Regions from separate parts of the Paenibacillus sp. FSL R10-2788 genome, predicted to be linked through region 1. Evidence: predicted binding sites of a transcription regulator. Region 1 holds the regulator's gene; the other holds the start of a gene.
What was found. Region 1 encodes LexA, which represses DNA repair genes until DNA is damaged. Its sites were predicted from a motif close to CGAACATATGTTCG; they were not measured.
Positions count from the first base shown of each region.

Region 1 (13,144 bases):
AGATGTTTTACGTAATCGATCAGAAGTTATTAAGCTTTCAAGACCCTTTTCGCCGATAAAACCTTTTCCTATTCCAGCATGCCGGTCCCGTCTTGAACCAAAGGGAAACTTAGAATCATTAAGATGAACAGCTACAAGATGCGGCCAAAATCCAAGCTGGTTTCCTCGTTCAAGCAAGTCTTCCGTATGCTCAGGATTCCAAATTCCTGCTGCAAAAGCATGACAGGTATCCAGACAAAATCCAATCTTCTCGGGAAACTGGCTAAGCTCACGAACCTTCACCAATTCTTCAAGTGTAATCCCTTCGGTACCATGGTTGCCCGCTTGATTCTCAATTAGCAGCTTGGCGTTACCTTCCCAGGACTGCAGCGTCTCATTCATACATTGTATAATATTTTGATAGCCTTGTAACGGCTCCATTCCAGCAAAATGTCCAAAATGAACAACAATACCTAAGGAACCGCAGGCTTCAGCAATTTCCAGATCATTAAGAAGGGAGTCTACATACACCTTTCGAGGGGTTGCGTCATCCCTATTCGCAGCCATATTGATTGCATAAGGGGTGTGGGCGATAGAGGTGATTCCTTTTTCTTGGCAAAAGAGTGCACAATCCCTTGTATCTCGAATATCAACCGTCTTTAGCTTCAGACTGCGCGGATTTTTCGGAAAATATTGAAAACTTGTTGCACCGCTCTCCCAAGCCAATCGGGCAGCTCTCCCATATCCACCACGAATGCTAACATGAGCCCCTATTTTGGGTTTAGGCTTCATGCTGACAGTCTGGACAATAAAATACTTTGCGTCCAGACAGCTCTGTTTTGATAATCGTTCCCCCATCGCGTAGGCAAGGCTCGCCCTCACGGTCATAGACTTTACATTGATCATTATAGGAACCCGTAACCATGTCACCTGTCATAAACGGCATTTCCATGTATCCGCCGATCTCTGTCGCATCAGTTAATACTTTTTGAATGCTTTGATACAGACGGGAAATGGCTTCAGGTGATAAATTTTGTACTAAAACTGAAGGCAGAAGCCCAGCGTCAAAAGCAATCTCATCCGCATAACAATTTCCAATACCCGCCATTACATGCTGATTCACTAACAGACTTTTTAACGCACCACGCCGCCCTTTTAATATTCCTGCAAAACGTTCCGGCGTCATCCGTCGATCCAGCAGCTCAGGTCCAAGCTTACCCATCGTTGCTTCGCTTTCCTTCACGGATACTAAATGTAAGAACCCTAACCGCAGGCCCATAAAATAAAGGATCTGATCACCAAATGCGATTTCTACTTGCGTATTACGATCCGGCCGCTCTTCTTCTGAACCATAAAAAAGCAATCCACCCAGCATTAAATGCAATAGTAATCTTCGTCCATCATGGAGATGAAACAAAATGTACTTGGCGCGCCGCTCTACAAAAACAACACGCGCACCGATCAAGGCATCAATGAAAGCTTCTGTTTCCATGTTAATTGTTTTTTCTCTGTTCACAATTACATTAGTTATCGGAACATTTATAATACGCTGGCTAAGCAGCTGTCTATAATTCTCCATTTCCGGCAATTCTGGCATACTCATCGTCCCCTCTAAGTTGGTGAAGTAATAAGACCCTAGCTATTATACACCGAGAAACATTTTAAGTTCAGCTAAATCGGCACATATTTCATCGGGAGTGATCCCTGTGATACTTTTATAGTGCTCCAGATTCTCTGTAGTGGTTAAACCGGTAAGAACAAGGATTGTACGACAGCCCGCATTAACACCGGCAGCGATATCCGTACGCATATTATCCCCAACAACAGCAGCATGTTCAGGTTGAATTTTCAGAAGATCTGTCGCATATTTGATCAGATGCGATTCAGGCTTACCGATCACTACTGGCTTCACACCACTGGCAGCCTCAATTGCTGCACCGATCGTACCCGCACCCGGCATAACCCCATCATCTGATGGTAACATTAAATCTGGATTGGTGAGCACAAACTTTGCCCCGCTCAAAATCCAACGCGAAGCTTGAGCTAGCGAAGCATAATTAAAAGAACGATCGATACCTTGCACCACATAATCAGGGGATTCTGTGACGATTTGGAGCCCTGCCTCAATGCAAGCCATACGCAGTCCCTCTTCTCCAAGTATCGCCACTGTAGCCCCAGGTGATTCCTCAGCTATGTAACGTGCGGCTGCCATAGAAGAGGTACATACCTCCTCAGCTTTCGCCTCAATTCCCATTCCACTTAAGTGGGCAGCAACGTTAGCTGCCGTACGCGATGAGTTATTGGTAACAAATAAAAAAGGGATATCCGCTTCACGAAGAGCTTTTATCAGCAGATCAGCACCGGGAATCATTTTATGCCCATGGTACAATGTACCGTCTAGATCAATCAATAATCCTTCAATTTGTTCCATCACTAACCCCTCAGTTTCCATAATAAATTTAATTAATATAATAAATAAATAATAGTATTAACAAACTCGCAGCCTTTGCCCTGCTTGGATTTACAAGCATACTCAATCCCTTTAGGTGGAAGATATCACCTACTGATTTTCGGCAATATGTCCAGCCATTCGTTCGTCTTTTACTCCGTGATTACTTTAAATCTAACACACTTCGTCGAATGAAATCGAACAAGCGTCCCATCCAGCATTTTTTAGCATAGCACTGTCATTTCCTGCGCTTTCCCGGAAAATAATCATTCCCCCTATTGCCCATTTAGTCTGCGAGGTACCGGATATGCATTAAATTCCTCAGCTAATAATGTCTCAGGGAATATGAGTTCAGCTTCCTCAAGCAAAGGAATTAACTCTTCATGCGAGCTGTAACGAGAACTGAAATGAGTCAGCAACAGCTGACCTGCTTTGGCTTCTTTTGCTAACTCTGCAGCCTGACGCGCTGTACTGTGATGATATTGATACGCCATGTCAGCCAGATCATGGGCGAAGGTTGCTTCATGAACAACAAGGTCTGCATTAAGAGAGAGTTCTAAGGCTCCCGAACAAGGTCTTGTATCCCCAAGGATAGTAACAATACGTCCTCGTTTAGGTTCCCTGACAACATCAGCAGCACAGATTCGTACACCTTCATCCGTAACAACATCTTCACCTTTTTTTAATTTCCCATAAATCGGTCCCGGTTTTAAACCATAACTCTTAAGCAATTCCGTATTGAGGCTTCCGGGACTATCCTTTTCCGTTACCCGGTAGCCATAGCTGTCAATGCGATGCTCAAGTAATGCCGCCTCAACTTTAAAGCCATCATCCTCGAATATAATTCCTCCTGTATGCTCTACAATCTCAATCTTGTAAGGAATTCGGGATTGGCTCACAGCTAAGGAGATCTCTAGGTATGCTTTTAATCCAGGGGGTCCGTACACCGTTAACGGCGCTGTACCTCCCTGATAGCCACGACTTGATAATAGACCTGGAAGACCAAATAGGTGATCACCATGCAAGTGGGTAATGAATAGCTTTTCCAGCTTTCCTAACCGAATCGGCGAACTAAGAACCTGATGTTGTGTACCTTCCCCACAATCAAACATCCAAATACTGCGACGTTCTTCCAGCAGTCTTAATGTAACGGACGTTACATTGCGTTGTAGCGTTGGCACACCTGCATTAGTACCTAAAAAATATAAATCCATTCTTTTTCCTCCCTTCTACTTATTGGCTCAACCATCTCTTTTCAATTCTAAACGACCTTCTTCCAGCAAAAAACCCCCCAGTTACGGGAGGTTCCGCTGAAAGGGATACAATCCCCTACAGACCAGGTATATAAATGAAAGAATTACAGCTTCTCTACATTAAAATACTGCGCTTCTGGATGGGCAAATACCATAGCCGAAACGGAAGCTTCGGGCTCCATCATAAAGCCTTCTGTAAGGTGAACACCGATATCCTCCGGAGATAACAACTTAAACAGTGGACCTTGATCTTCTAAATCCGGGCATGCAGGATAACCAAATGAAACACGGATCCCTTGGTATCTTGCCCCATGTCTTTGCTTCATCGTCATATCCGCCGGATCTGGGAAACCCCAAGTATCGCGCATCATATGATGGACACGTTCTGCCAGTCCTTCTGCCACTTCAAGTGCAACCGACTGCAAGGCGTGTGAACGCAGATAATCTCCGCTTTCTTTCAGCTGAGTAGACAATTCACGTACACCGTGACCTGCTGTTACAACTAGGAATCCAACATAGTCCATAATACCACTGTCAACAGGTTTCAAGAAGTCCGCCAAGCACAGATGAGGCTCTACCCCTTGTCTTGGGAAAGTAAAGGTATGCAGGATCTCGGACGTATTCTGTGGATTATACACTATAATATCATTCCCTTGCGATTGTGCAGGGAAGAATTGATACATAGCATGTGGAGTAATGGTACCCTCTAGCATCGCTTGATGGAGAATATCGTCTACGGTACCCTTCAGTTCAACAGTCCGCTGATCTCCAGCAGCTAATTGGGCTTCTACAGAACCCCGTAACCCCAAATGATGACCCAGCAGCATTTGCATATTCACATAGGGGATAATATGCCCCAATGGATAGTTACGCAGTACGTGGCGTTCTAAATCCGGTGGAACAAAAACAGGTGCATCTGGAGATATTTTGGAACGCACTGCTCTGGTTAGTTTCGGCAGTTCTTGCTTAGGCGCAACCGCAACCGCTGCTTCTGCCTCCACACGAATTTCCTCGGCAATCTTCTCCCGTTCTTCAGGGTTCATAAGCCGATTGGCAATATCCAGCCCGTCCATAGCGTCCTTAGCATACAATACTAGGCCGTCATATTCTGGACGAATACGGGTCTTCGTAAATTTACGGGTCAAAGCTGCGCCGCCAACCATAATCGGGACATCGATCCCAGCTGTACGTAAATCCTGAGCGGTGAGCACCATCTGCTGAGCAGATTTTACAAGCAGCCCGGACAATCCTATCGCATCAGCTTTTTCTCGACGGAAGGCTTCGATAATGGTCTCTGGTGGTACTTTTATACCCAAATTAATGATCTGATAACCATTGTTGGAGAGGATGATCTCCACTAGATTCTTACCAATATCATGCACGTCCCCTTTTACGGTCGCCAGCATAATTTTTCCTTTAACCGCTGTCTCATCCTTCTGCATAAACTGCTCTAGGTGATTCACAGAAGCCTTCATCACTTCAGCGCTTTGCAGCACTTCAGCAACAATCAATTCATTATTGTTAAATAACCGGCCGACTTCCGACATCCCTGCCATCAGCGGTCCATTGATGATCTCCAGCGGACCAGATTTAGTCAATGCTTCATTTAGATCAGGAATGAGTCCTTCCTTCGTACCTTCAACCACATAGGAGGCTAAACGTTCTTCAAGTGACAGGTTGGAAATCTTCTCTTTTTTCTCTACTTTTTTACCACGGAAAGCAGCTACAAAAGCAGAAAGCGTCTCATCATTCGTATTATAAATCAGTTCCTCAGCAAGATGACGTTCTTCGGCAGGAATGGAAGCATACCGCTCCACTTTCTCTGTATTTACGATCGCATAATCTAATCCAGCTTTTGTACATTCATAAAGGAATACTGAGTTCAACACTTCACGTCCCGCTTCCGGCAATCCAAAGGAGACGTTGCTGATGCCCAAGATCGTATGAACACCTGGAAGTGCTTCCTTGATCAAACGAATGCCGTCAATCGTTTCTTTTGCTGAACCGATATATTGTTCATCTCCGGTTCCTACAGGGAACACCAGCGTGTCAAAAATAAGATCTTCTCCTGCTAAACCATACTTGTTCACTAGCAAGTCATAGGAGCGTTTAGCCACTTCCAGTTTATCTGTCGCCTTAATTGCTTGTCCCGTCTCATCGATGGTACCTACAACAATAGCTGCGCCATATTTATGAATGATCGGCGTCACCAGCTCGAATTTCTCTTCACCATCTTCAAGGTTAATAGAGTTAATTATCGCCTTACCTTGGCAGTACTGCAAAGCTAAATCAATAACCTTAGGATCGGTAGTATCGATCATCAGAGGTACTTTAACCTTTTTCACAACCAGTTCTAAGAAAAGCTTAATATCTTCAATCTCATCGCGGTCAGGGTCTTGTACACACACGTCAATAACCTGTGCCCCACTCTTTACCTGAGCTCGGGCAATTTCTGAGGCTTCCTCATATTTACCTTCGACGATAAGACGTTTGAATTTACGAGAGCCAAGTACATTCGTACGTTCACCAACCATGTAAGGACGGTTGTCGTTCTCAATATAGATAGGCTCAATACCTGAAAGTGCAGGTGGATGATTACCTGCCAGCGGGCGTGGAGGATATTCGGAAAGTGCTTCCTTCATCGCACGGATATGCTCTGGTGTCGTTCCACAGCAGCCTCCCGCAATATTCAGCCAGCCTTTTTCAGCAAAGGCTGCAATCTTGCGAGCTAAAGAATCTGGAGATTCATGATAATGTCCATTCTCATCCGGCAATCCTGCGTTTGGATAACAGCTCACGGCTGCCGAGGAGATCTCCGAAAGCGAACGAATATGATCCCGCATGAACTCTGGACCAGTCGCACAGTTGAGGCCCATAGAGATAGGCTTCAGATGTTCTAATGAGATATAAAATGCTTCAATATTCTGACCCGCCAGTGTAGTACCCATTGGTTCAATTGTTCCTGAAATCATAACCGGTAATGTGATGCCAGTCTTTTCAAAAGCATTACGAATACCAATACTTCCAGCTTTAACGTTAAGTGTATCTTGAGAGGTCTCCAGCAGCAAAACATCTACTTTACCGTCGATCAATGCCACTGCTTGTTCCTCATAGCTATCAACTAGCTCTTGGAAAGTAACGCCTCCAGTTACTGAGAGCGTTTTTGTTGTTGGACCCATAGCCCCCACGACGTATCGCGGACGGTCAGGTGTGTCATATTTGTCTACTGCTCTGCGAGCCAACTCTGCTGCCGCTAGATTGATCTCACGTGCGCGCTGAGGAATATCATATTCAGCCAGTACAACAGAGGTTGCACCAAATGTGTTAGTCTCAATGAGATCAGCCCCTGCTTCGAGATACTGCTCATGAATCGTCTGAATGACTTCTGGACGTGTTAATACCAGCATTTCATTACAGCCATCCAGCTCATCGCCACCAAAATCTTCTCCAGTAAGAGGCACCTGTTGGATCATTGTGCCCATTGCGCCATCAAGGATCAAAATCCTTTGTTGTAAGCTTTCCTCAAGTGTATATTTAGCCAACTAATAGTCCCCCCAGTAAAACATTAGAGTAAGTTTAGCAGAATAAAGGAATTTCGAAAAGCCTTCCTTTCCACTCTGCTTTATCTGTTATTGCTCAGCAACCGTTGTGAACCTTTGAATCATGGTTTCACAGACAGCTCTTTGCTAGGCATAGAGTGCTGTGTCCGGGCTGTCACATGTGAAGTGACATTATATTGTCCTTCCTTTTCAAGGGTCCCTTCAGCTTGATAGACTCCTTTACCTGTTAGCTTTCCCTTAAGCTCTATTTTCTGTCCCTTATCATTTTTATTCACAATTTCGAACAGAACCTCTTTTGCATCATCTACTGCCTCGTTATCTTGGGTCACCACAGCTTCAAAGGTTACCTTTTGATTTACAACAACTTCTTCAGGACTCCATTGTAGTTCGACTTTGATAGGTTCCATAGACATGTTCATATTCATGTTATGTATTTCTGAATGCTTGGTTCCATTTGAAGAACATCCACCTAGTACTAAAAGTGTTGCACCTAATAATACAGCGACTAATTTCTTCGATCTCATCATTTGGAGCCCTCCCAATCATTATCGAATAATAAAAATCTACCAATTCATGTTATACATCTCCATCTATTATACACATTATTATTGGTTTTTCAGTATTTTGCATCAATTCCGCATTAGACTTGTGACTTAAATCATTTACTTAAAAAATCTAATGAAATCCTTATGTTAGTATGTATGTACAGAAAAGCAGCGAGTTTCTTAGGATCTTAGAAACTCGCTGCTTTTATAAAGTCTTTATGTTGGAGCTAATAGCTCTGTATATCTTACAAGGATTGAACTAGTGGAAGAAGCTCCTCAAGGTGATTGATTTCATGATCCGGATGAATATCAAGACTAGGTGCTCTACCTTTTCTATTAATCCAGACCGTGGTCAACCCTGCTGCCAGCCCCCCACGGATATCCGTTGTAAGCTTATCGCCGACCATAACCGCTTGCTCAGGAGTTACATCAAGAAGCTCTAAAGCATGCAGGAAAATTTCCTTATCCGGTTTGCCTTTACCAAAGCTTCCGGAAATCACAATATGATCAAAGAAAGGAATTAACTCTGGCACACCATCTAGTTTTTCTTGTTGCAGTGCAGGACAACCGTTCGTAAGTAGCAAAAGCTTCACTTGACCCCGTAACTGCTCCAGTACATGCATTGTTTCTTCATAGATGTATGGACGTTTTCTGCGCTCTGCTGCGAATTTAGTTGCCAAGGTCTCAGCTAGTGCTTCGTCTTCCACCCCTAAGGCTGCAAGTCCGCGACGCCAAGACTCTTTACGATAAACCGGTGCAAGCTGCTCCAATTGACGGAATTCTGGCTGTTCACCTGCCGTAAAGTTAGCCCAGAGTGCTTCATATGGATTAATTCCGATCATCTTTGTAAATGGGAACGTCTCATAAGATTCATACAAGCTACTTGCTTCCTTACGAACTGCAACTTCTAGTTCTTGTGGATCAATCGTATCCCCGGCGGCTTCACAAGCAGAACGAAATGCTTCTTCGACGCTCCGATCATCCCACAGCAATGTATCATCAAGGTCAAATAGTACAGCAGAAATTGGCATTACAGGTCTCCCTCTCCCTTTAACTGGTCTAGTTCTATTCGTGAACTACTTCAATGTTGTGAGCTTTAGCAAATGCTTCTAATCGTGTACTCATCGCATTAGTATCATAGCGATTCATAAGTCTTGTGAAAATCCATTTCGTACGTTTCCCTTTGTGCTTAATGACTACAGCTCCACGCGAAAGGGTGATTTTCTCAATATCTGCAGCTGGAAGCCCGCGTTCGCGATTGAATTTAATAGTAGACAGTCTTGCTTTTTCCACCTTCAAGTACGGACGACGGAAGAACAATAGCGCTGCCAGCAAATAGTACAGTACTACTCCCAACCAATTAGCCAGCATGCCATTTCCTTTGGCCTGATCAATAGAACCAACTACCCAAAACATAGTGCCAAGTATCACTAACACTACCGGAAATGCAATGTTGCGACCTTTAAAGACTTCGGCATTCTGGGTAGGAGATTTAGAGGCATAAATCGTATCCTTGCCTTGTTTCTTTCTTTGCTTGTTGATTTGCTGTGTGTTGCGTTGAACCATTCTTTCCCAAGAACGGGCCATGTGCGTTCCCCCTAGTCATCCTGAAATATCTATGAAAAGGAACAGCGAGCTAATGTTTAAGCCCCTTGTTACCTTGTTCATGCTCATCGTTATCTACTACTTCAATAGTATTTAATTGTGCTCGGAAGTTATTGCGGATATTCCCCAGGTAAATTTCACGAAGCTTGGCGCGTTCCGCCACTTCCTCTTGATTAAGGCCTACGCTCTTCTGTTTGCGTGCCAATTCGTTAATTCGCGCGACCAACTCATCAATATTCAATACTTTCCCTCCCCCTATAAATTAATTCTAACTCTGCCATGAGAAAAAGAGCTTGTCAAGGTCTACTCCCTGCAAGCTCTACTGGTCATTCTATTATGTTCTCAGAAAATTAATAAATAGGTAAAGTAAGTATGTCTCCAGCGTTAATTTGACTACTCTTAATCCCACTTGAACGTTTAATTCCTTCTATATAAACAACTGTCTTCATATCAGCCGGTTTATTCTTAAGGGCAATACTCCATAGTGTATCTCCACGTTCAACCACAATCCGCTTCTCTTCCTTCATTATAGTCGTCGATCCTGCAAATACATTTCCCACTACTGTTAGGCCAGAAAATACTAGCACGATAATCAATATTAACTTAATAAAGAAGTCCTGACGGAACAACGAAATCATCCCTCCTAGCAAACGTTCCGTTATCTCTTTCACCTTAGCGGAATTACGGGCAACGTCATTATGTCCTAAAGATTCAACCACTGGGGCCTTATCGTAGATGCTGCGGTATGTACTGTATTTTAGCATAATTATCATCCTCCAAACACTTGTTCTTACTTTCGAATTCATAATAACACGAACATGTGTTTTGTTCAATACTATTTCAGAACAATTGTTCTCTTTTTTTCGAGAGACTCAAGTGGTTCATTTTATTATCATTTGTCTACCATTTTTTAACTCTAGCAGATTAATATTTATAATAGTTAGAACTTATGTTTGTGCGAACGGTAGTTCTATGTTATAATTTTCCCAAACATTACTATATGGGGTTGATTCCAATGTCAAAGATTTCAAGTCGCCAGCTGGCGATCCTGGAATTTATACGAAGCGAAGTCCGCAGCAAGGGTTATCCACCTTCCGTCCGGGAAATTGGAGAAGCTGTTGGCCTTGCTTCCAGCTCCACAGTTCACGGTCATTTGGACCGGCTTGAGAAGAAGGGACTTATTCGTCGAGATCCAACGAAGCCACGTGCAATAGAATTACTAGGCCAAGAGGATTCAGAGAATGTTCACCAATTCGCCCAGACCATCTCACGGATTCCTGTCGTAGGTAAAGTTACCGCCGGGGTACCTATCACTGCTACAGAGAATATCGAGGACTACTTCCCACTTCCTACTCACTATGTAGGTGACAACAAAGTATTTATGCTGTCAGTTATGGGTGATAGTATGGTGGATGCTGGCATTATGAATGGTGATTATGTAATTGTTCGCCAACAACAAACAGCGGACAACGGAGATATCGTTGTAGCCATGACTGAAGAAGATGAAGCAACCGTTAAGACCTTTTACAAGGAACGTGATCATATACGGCTTCAGCCGGAGAATCCAGCTTATGAGCCTCTTCGCCTTAATCGCGTAACTATTCTCGGAAGAGTCATCGGATTGTTTCGAGATATCCACTAAGTATGCACTCCTACCATAAAAGGCTGTTCCGCAAATGCGGAACAGCCTTTTTTCTGTGTATTTTGCTTTCTCAACCACTAACGAACATTTGTTCTCGTTCGCTAAAATGGGCATTTTCTATGAATAACCGTTTAGGCGTTCTGCTCATATCCTAATTAGAAAGGAGTGTTGTGCATAATGCCAAATTACCGAATTATTGTAGATCTGACCCAACGAATGTTATATCTTCTGGACAATGATATTGTGATTAGAGGTTTCCCTGTCGGTATTGGTAAGATGTTAACCCAATCCCCAGTGGGAGAATTCACGATTATTAACAAACAACCCAATCCAGGCGGTCCCTTTGGTGCCTTTTGGATGGGACTGTCTAAACCACACTACGGGATTCATGGAACGAATGATCCTTCCTCCATTGGGAAAGAGGTATCCCACGGCTGTATCCGGATGTACAACGAGGATGTGTTAACACTCGCAGCTATCGTCCCTATAGGAACACGAGTAACGATAAGGAATTGAATTCGCTGAGGACGTCACAGCCCCCAAATCACCATATACAGAATGGGGGTCATTACATAAGTAAGTATTTTTTCATTAGCATACTAGGAGTTTGGTGATTATATGTCGAATATTGTTAACAGGATTGCAAATTGAAAAGGATGTGTTTAGTTTTGAATAACTCAAAAATTAGAACCCTCGTCGATTTTAAAGTCGATGCACTGGGTAAGCTGTCCGGTTTACTTTTAAATGATGAACAAGCTAGTGGAAAAAAAGTGAATTTGCTCACCTCTTTTGGCAGCATTCAGGGAATCGTCTCTCCAGCCGTCTCCAACAAAGAGGATGTATTTGATTTAAAATCTTTGATGGATGATGTAATAGTAGACGAATACATATCTTATTTGGGAGCAGAACACCCTGATAAAAATTTCAGCTATAACTTTGTTGTCCTCAATGACGTTACTGTAAGACCTTATGCTAGTTATGGGACTCCGATCGAATACAAACAGCTGATTGTTTATACCGATCATATCACTGCCTTCAATTTTCTATAGGTTACATACTTACCTTAAAAAGCACCCTTGCAGCAACCCCCAATTTTGCGCCATTTGCAGAATCGGCAGGTTTCTCCGGGTGCTTTTTTTGGGCTAATTCCGAAGCCGATCCTATAATTCCACGAATTTCCCTTTTAAAAGATACTAGTGGGGATCATTCAGGCATATCTTTCAATAAGCAACAATTTGAGTCTAATGAGATAACTGGGAGGTGATTATATGCTGATTATCTTAGTGTACTTATTTGCTATTTTAGGAGTTGTTTTAATTCTAAGTGCCGCCATTATAAAATTGAAAACGCTATCCACTTCATCTGATATTTCTATGCTAGTTAATGCGGCTGCATCCTTTAACATCATTTTCACCAAAACATTCATTCCCCCCAATCAATCTCACTTGATCGCACTTAACGAACCTAATAAAAAATTAGCAATAGGCACCAGAAATCCGAAGAACAACAAAAAAGCAGTAGCAAAGCTATACTCTTTCGATAATGTAATGGGATCCGAGATTGTGGTTAACGCACTTACCCTTTCAAAAGTCTCCAAAAGACAACAAAACAGCAAAACAACTGCAACTAGTGCAGATATTAACGTCCTTAAGGAACCTGATGAAGAAGCTAATGTGATAGAAGAACTCACGCTTAAAATATATATGAACAGCAAAGAAACGCCTGTGTATTGTATTTCCTTCTTGCCGGGTTTATTGCCTATTCGACAATCCGACAACCAGTACAAGGAAGCTTACTCCCAAGTACAACAATTGCATGCACTCTTCAGGTCAATCGTATCTGAATAATTAAGTTGTTATCGCCATACCTCTCATTTGATTTCGAAATAGAAAGAACCTAAAATTGCACACTAAACCCATCAAACTGGTGAATACCCGTACCATGTGCCACTACCTTTTGCTCACGTAACTCGCGAACTGCCTTTTTGACCTCTTGTAAAATAGATGGATCTAAACCCAGCGTATTATGAGAGCCATATACTTGGGTAACCCCTGGAATTTCTGTAATCTTCTCTAAGGATGCCACTAAATCAACCGGACTAGTCGAAGGGT
Region 1 is NZ_JBBOQA010000001.1:3,827,976-3,841,119, forward strand. Features, by position in the region: gene NSQ50_RS16970 (deoxyribonuclease IV) at 1-771, opposite strand, end outside; gene NSQ50_RS16975 (Fpg/Nei family DNA glycosylase) at 761-1,576, opposite strand; gene NSQ50_RS16980 (TIGR01457 family HAD-type hydrolase) at 1,622-2,410, opposite strand; gene rnz (ribonuclease Z) at 2,704-3,642, opposite strand; gene metH (methionine synthase) at 3,786-7,163, opposite strand; gene NSQ50_RS16995 (FixH family protein) at 7,343-7,768, opposite strand; gene NSQ50_RS17000 (HAD family hydrolase) at 8,032-8,817, opposite strand; gene NSQ50_RS17005 (hypothetical protein) at 8,852-9,373, opposite strand; gene NSQ50_RS17010 (DUF896 domain-containing protein) at 9,423-9,632, opposite strand; gene NSQ50_RS17015 (LysM peptidoglycan-binding domain-containing protein) at 9,742-10,155, opposite strand; gene lexA (transcriptional repressor LexA) at 10,407-11,033, shown strand; gene NSQ50_RS17025 (L,D-transpeptidase) at 11,211-11,549, shown strand; gene NSQ50_RS17030 (hypothetical protein) at 11,702-12,082, shown strand; gene NSQ50_RS17035 (hypothetical protein) at 12,302-12,880, shown strand; gene NSQ50_RS17040 (MBL fold metallo-hydrolase) at 12,930-13,144, opposite strand, start outside.

Region 2 (6,340 bases), 1.4 Mb from region 1:
CACTAAAGCTTGCTTATTCTAAGTTAGCTGATGTGAAGTGTAGCCCCGTCTGGCGAATGCCAGGTGGGGCTATTCTGTTGCCTGGGGATGGTCAGACAGATCGTTATTTAAACATAAATTCCACCCGGGTTCCGTCTGCATAATCCTCCAGCTGATTGCCAACCCAGCTTCCTGCCCCGCGGTTATCGCTTGGCGTTATGTATTCAATGTCGGCACCAACGCCGCCTTCCTCACACATAGCCATTGGCCATTCATCCCGGTCATATCCCTTTTTAGTAGGGATCCCTTTTAAGGACTCTTTGCGGTTCTCTTCAGCCTGCTCTCGGTTAATCGTACATGTGGCGGATTCACCTTTCGCAATGGCATCCTGAATATGCTTGGCGGTCTCAGGATAGCGGTCTGATGGGAAGGTTAGCTGAACAACACTCGAATTGGATGGAGACGAGGGGTCTGTAGGCTCTCCGTTTTGTTCAAACCAGTAACTAGCCAAAGCAAGTAATGCAACAATGATGAGACTGGAGATCCATTTTTTCACTTTCAATTCTGCTCCTCCTTTTTTGGCACTTAAAATAGTATATCTTATATCATAATTCAGTGCGATTTAATATAATTAGGTAAAATAAAGGAGGACGTAACTGGATATGGAGTACATAATTACCATTGAGGATCAGACGCTTATTACGGCTGCCGAAGATATAATTACCAGACGTTATGAATGGGGGCGTCATCATGTGGGTGCAGCGCTTCGTACTAAAACAGGAGAGATTTTTACAGCGGTACATGTGGAAGCCAGCATGGGGAGGATTACAGTCTGTGCAGAAGCGATGGTGATTGGCAAAGCGATATCCGAAGGTTATAAGGAATTTGATACGATTGTTGCGGTAAGGCATTCTGATCCAGACAGCGAGGAAAAAGAGATTAAAGTAGTCTCTCCCTGCGGCATGTGCCGAGAGTTAATTGCGGATTACGGAATAGACTGCAAGATAATTGTATCGGAGGATGACCGATTAGCTAAATATGAAATCACTGAGCTATTGCCTTTAAGGTACACGAGATAAGAAAAAAGTAATGAGGAGCCGCTGAGCTCCTTTTTTTGTTGAGCCGTGAAATTATTCAGCAGTTCCTTATATCGTCCCAACTTATTTTACAACTTCATGTCCATTCGCTGAGTTCATGTCACTATTGTCCCCATACTATAACTTAAAAAGATTTAAAAGGATGGTGAGAATAGATGGAGCAGCGGATTATTCGTCAGATGGTTGATTCAGCATCAAGGTTCGTGGGCGATGTGCAGTGGCAGATGGCTTTTCGCAGATTACAAATGGCTCCGGCGGATTCGGGACTGTCGTCCTCGGCTCAGCTATTGCTGAATACCCTCTATTACTTGCAGGGAAAGGGTGTGATAAGCGGCCAACATGATTATTTGGAAAGTGCAGACGAGCTTATGGAGAAGCTTAAAAATACCAGTGGGCAATATGCTGCGCTTCATGGCTACGAGCTGGGCGCAATCAATAATCAGTCCCAGGCTCTAATTGACAATCAGCGGAATTGGGTCGTCAACAGTGCGATACGCTGGTCTAGGGCCGGCGGGATCGTAACGATGTGTTATCACGCTGCATTACCGGGGACAGCGCCAACTTGGGGGAATGTAAATACGAGCCTAAGCAATGCTGATTTTGATAAATATATAACCTCAGGTACCACCCAGTATAATGCGCTGTTAGCTGATCTGGATAAGATAGCCCTGTCGCTGAAAAAGCTTAATGACGCAGGGATTCCTGTACTTTGGCGGCCGTATCATGAAATGAATGGTGGATGGTTTTGGTGGGGGCAAAAGAGCAATTACGTTGCATTGTGGAACCTTATGTTCGATCGTTTTACCAATTATCATAAGCTGCATAATTTATTGTGGGTTTGGAGTCCAAATGCAAAAAATCAGTGGTGTGATGAGCCGGCAGAATACTATCCGGGCAGTGATAAGGTAGATGTGCTGGCGCTCGACATTTATGACGCGGATTTCAAGATTAGCCATTATGATAATTTATGGGATCTGGGTCGTGGCAAGCTGATTGCGATTGGTGAGAATGGAGAGCTTCCGTCTGCTGAACTGTTGTCCAAAACGCAGCCCAAATGGTCTTATCAGCTGACCTGGGGGAAACTCCTCTATGAGAAGAATACCGATGCTGTGATAAAAGCTTTTATGAACGACAAAATGGTATTCACACGAGAGGAGTATGCTGCTGAGGCCGCCGCTTTCGCTGCTATCGGGGATAGTGTGCTGGAGAGTGGACTCTGTGGGCAATACTACAATAACATGACGCTTAGCGGCACACCTGCACTTTTGCGTAGGGATGCCAATATTAACTTTTCATGGAGACAAGGTTCGCCTGATCCTGCCATTCGTGTAGATGCGTTTTCTGTGCGGTGGAGTGGGAAGCTGACGGCTGCTTTTAGCGAGATTTATACCATTTATTCCTACTCTGATGATGGGATACGGGTATGGATTGATGGCGGGCTAGTCATTGATAGTTGGGTGAATCAGAGCGGCCAGGAACGAAAAGGAAGCATAAGTCTGATAGCAGGTAAGCCGTATGAAATAAAGGTGGAGTATTATGAGAATGCGGGCGACGCCCGGGTTGTTTTGCAGTGGGAGAGTCCTAGCCAGATCAAGGGGGTTATCCCAGCGGGGGCATTTTATCTTCCTTAAAAAAGAGTACTTCAAGTGTACAAGCGCAAGCAAAAAGCCCCGGTTTTCCGGGGCCTTTTTACGTATGAGCGTCTTAAATTTGTTCGCGGTAGCTAATGTTGTTGGCGATCTTTTCGTCACGAACGGCTTTGCGCAGAACATCTTTGACGGTTTGGGCATCATGGATTTTTCGAAAAAGAAGCTGAGGCGCTGAGGCATCATCAGAAAATACAGTTAATGACCCGATGCCAAGCATCCGGTCCATTATTGACTGTTTCACGGATAAATCGCGTACGCGCAGCAATTCGATTTCTTCAACATTTTTACCGATAAGTCCGGTCTTTAACATAATGCGCTGACTTGTAATGGTATATGAAGTTGTGTTAAGAGCTATAATTCCTTTAAGTCGATCTGAGATGCCGGCAGGTTTGCCTTTCCAGAGCACAACTTCTTGATTGACATGATTATCTTCTGCTGGTCGATGGGCGGTCACTGGAGCGGTACCGTTAAGGCTGGTTCCACATTCTCCACAAAATTTAGCGCCCTGCTTGTATTCCGCTCCGCAGGTGGTGCAATAAGGCATAAATACCCTCCTTTTCTGATCACAATTAAAATAATTATAACATAACAGTCATTTTACATATATTTCATTTGCGCTTTACACAAACCGACATTATCCTGTTAAGTGGAGGGATAAATAATGAAAAAAGCTTTACTAATAGGAATGCTGATGATGACTGTCATCCTTAGCGCCTGCAGCAATAATTCAACTTCATCGGCACCTGCCACGGAGGAAGAAGTGCAGGAGACCGTGCAAAACTTCTACAATGAAATGTCTAAACTTGAAGAGTCAGGAAAAACTTCTTTAGCGGAGTTCAACGAAGCCATTGCTGGTTATTCAGCAGGAGAACTCACGGACAAGCAGTTGGAGAAGAAAATTAAGCAATTCCAGAGTACCGCAACTGATTTATCGAATCAAGCCGAGAAAGTAAAAATTTCCTCCAGCTTGCCTGAAGACATTCGGAAGTTGCTCGAAGAGTCTAAAGTTGCCTTTGAAAGTGCTTATTCTTTAAAAGAAGAGGCCTCTCAAGGTGCTGATTCCGCAAACGTTACGGCTGAGCAATTTAATGAATTGAATCAGAACGCTGATGTAGCGATGTTATTCGGTATTTCCAAGCTTAACGAGGCAAGAGAAGCAACAGGACTTATAGACTCCGAAGGTCAGGCTACCTCAGAGTCTGGGGACGTTGTTCAAGAATAAATCAAATCAGGCGCTGCGCAGTTTATCTGTCAGCGTCTTTTTGCTGCGAATTTTAGCTTGAATAGATATACATTAATATACATCTTTTGAATAAAGAGTGACCCTTAAAAAGGTATCTTTTTCCTAATTATTGATTAATATGCGAAGATGCGGATATAATACAAACATACGTTCGTGTTGAGAGGAATAGATATATAATTAAGGAGGGGTTACCATGGGCAAAAAGCTGGAGAAAAACGGGCTGTGGGAAAGCAGCCGCATGATGCTGCCGGAGCATAAGATACGAATTATAAGAGATGAACGGGAAACGCTGCGCCGCATCAAGCCTATTCTGGATGAGCAGAAGCTGGAGGAGATTGAATGTACACTGGCTTTGTCGTTGCGGAGTCATATACGAGTGACAGTTGTTCTTTTTGACCCTTTTGAAAATACGATGTTAAGTGGTTTTGTGACTTCCATTCACACCCACTCGCGTGAGTTTAAGCTGCAGTGGGCGGAGGAATGGAAGTGGATCGATGTGGATGATATTGTCGAGGTCTACATCGTTTAATGCTGAGAACCGTTGCCTTCGCTTTTCTCATAAGCGATTAAGGTAACGGTAGGATTACCGGTCAGATGTGCAATGGAAGCTTCAGCATTCCGAATAATTTCCAGTGCTTCTTCCTGTTCACTAAGGGCTGCAACTTTATAGCTATCGCTATGAATATCCATATGTCTCCCACCTTTCGTTAAATATTTTGTCCTTTTTTGTGGAAATCATCCTAAAGGGGACAGGGGTACAGGCAAATAGGGCAGCGGCATCATTGAATATACCAAAGGGGTGATTCTATGCTGACTTTGGAGCAATTGAGGGAAAAATCCGCGGCGCGTCTGGTCGGGCTTCATCCTGTCTTGGCGGCAGGTGCGAATGTTTTGATTCAGCAAAGCCATGCGAGAGGAGTCCCTATCGTTATTACTCAGGGTCTACGGACCATTGCTGAGCAAAATGCTTTGTATGCGCAGGGGAGAAGCAAACCAGGACCGATAGTTACCAACGCTAAAGGCGGTACCAGCTATCATAATTATGGTCTTGCGTTTGATTTTGCGCTTTTGCTGCCGAATGGCACTAGCCTTTCTTGGGATATCAATCGTGATGGTGATAAGGATAAGACAGCGGATTGGCAAGAGGTTGTACAGGAGGCTAAGCGGCTTGGTTTAGAATGGGGCGGGGACTGGACCTCTTTTAAAGATTATTCACATCTGCAAATGACTTTCGGTTTAACTATAGATCAACTTCGGGCAGGTAAACGTCCAACGACGGACCAAGCCAAAGAGGCTTTAAAAAAGATTACCGGAGGGGATGATCAGGTGAACAAAGACGTTACAGTGACCATTAACCTAAACGGCCGCAAGCTTACCGATGGCGTTCTTGATACCGGAATAACCTATGTGCCCATACGTGCGCTGGCTGAGGCGCTTGGAGCAAAGGTTACTTATGATGCTGTGACTAAGACAGTTAATGTAGTAAAAGAGTAAAACCACCATGCATAGACAGTGCCGTCCAAGGGGAAATTATCAGTGATAACTAACCTTAAAGGGAGGCATAACACTGTGAACAAGCTGATAACAAGCCTTGCATGCGGTACTGTATTATCAATGAGTCTAATGGGAGCTAGCTATGCATCAAATGCCGTGGGATCAGCAGCATTGGGCGGTATCCCAGCCGCGAATACCGGGATGGATGGGACTGCGGAACACACTCGGATGATGAATACGGAAGGCAATTTAATGAACGGCACCACGGGAACAATGAATCAGCATGAGAGCATTATGAAAGATAAGATCCGCATCGATGATAATTACAGACCTAACAACTACAGAACCAACAGCACTGTCAACCCGGCAACCAACACCACACAGACCGGCAAATACCGTGCAACTAGTACAACAACGAATGCTGCAACTAACAAAGGATCTAACTGGGGCTGGCTCGGTCTGCTTGGACTTTTGGGTCTTGCCGGAATGAGAAGCAGAAGTGACGAGCGTAGATAATCCGCGTCTATAATAACCCGTGTCGGTTCTGGCTGAACGGGTTATTTTTATTGTGAATAATTTTTTTTCGAAAAAGGATTGCGCGTTATCGATATTCATGATATTATATTTCTTGTCGCGTTATATGTGAACAACGTATGAAGCTTCAACACATAATATGCCGGGGTGGCGGAACAGGCAGACGCACAGGACTTAAAATCCTGCGGTACGTGAGTACCGTACGGGTTCGACCCCCGTCCTCGGCATCCTTGATTTATAAGGGTTTTTTCCGAAAAACCTTGGTTTTTAAAACAGCTTAGGAGAGAAGTTTTTATATAGTTCTCTCCTGCAGTTCTCTCCTTTTTCCGAAGGAGAGAACGAGG
Region 2 is NZ_JBBOQA010000001.1:5,225,394-5,231,733, reverse strand. Features, by position in the region: gene NSQ50_RS23325 (hypothetical protein) at 1-22, shown strand, start outside; gene NSQ50_RS23320 (NucA/NucB deoxyribonuclease domain-containing protein) at 104-535, opposite strand; gene NSQ50_RS23315 (cytidine deaminase) at 642-1,058, shown strand; gene NSQ50_RS23310 (glycosyl hydrolase) at 1,232-2,707, shown strand; gene NSQ50_RS23305 (PH domain-containing protein) at 2,781-3,269, opposite strand; gene NSQ50_RS23300 (hypothetical protein) at 3,387-3,947, shown strand; gene NSQ50_RS23295 (YolD-like family protein) at 4,162-4,497, shown strand; gene NSQ50_RS23290 (hypothetical protein) at 4,494-4,658, opposite strand; gene NSQ50_RS23285 (M15 family metallopeptidase) at 4,776-5,462, shown strand; gene NSQ50_RS23280 (WGxxGxxG family protein) at 5,538-5,978, shown strand; tRNA gene NSQ50_RS23275 (tRNA-Leu) at 6,138-6,223, shown strand.
Region 2: a site for LexA is predicted at 4,109-4,122, ahead of NSQ50_RS23295 (YolD-like family protein). Genes of this name have one in related genera too.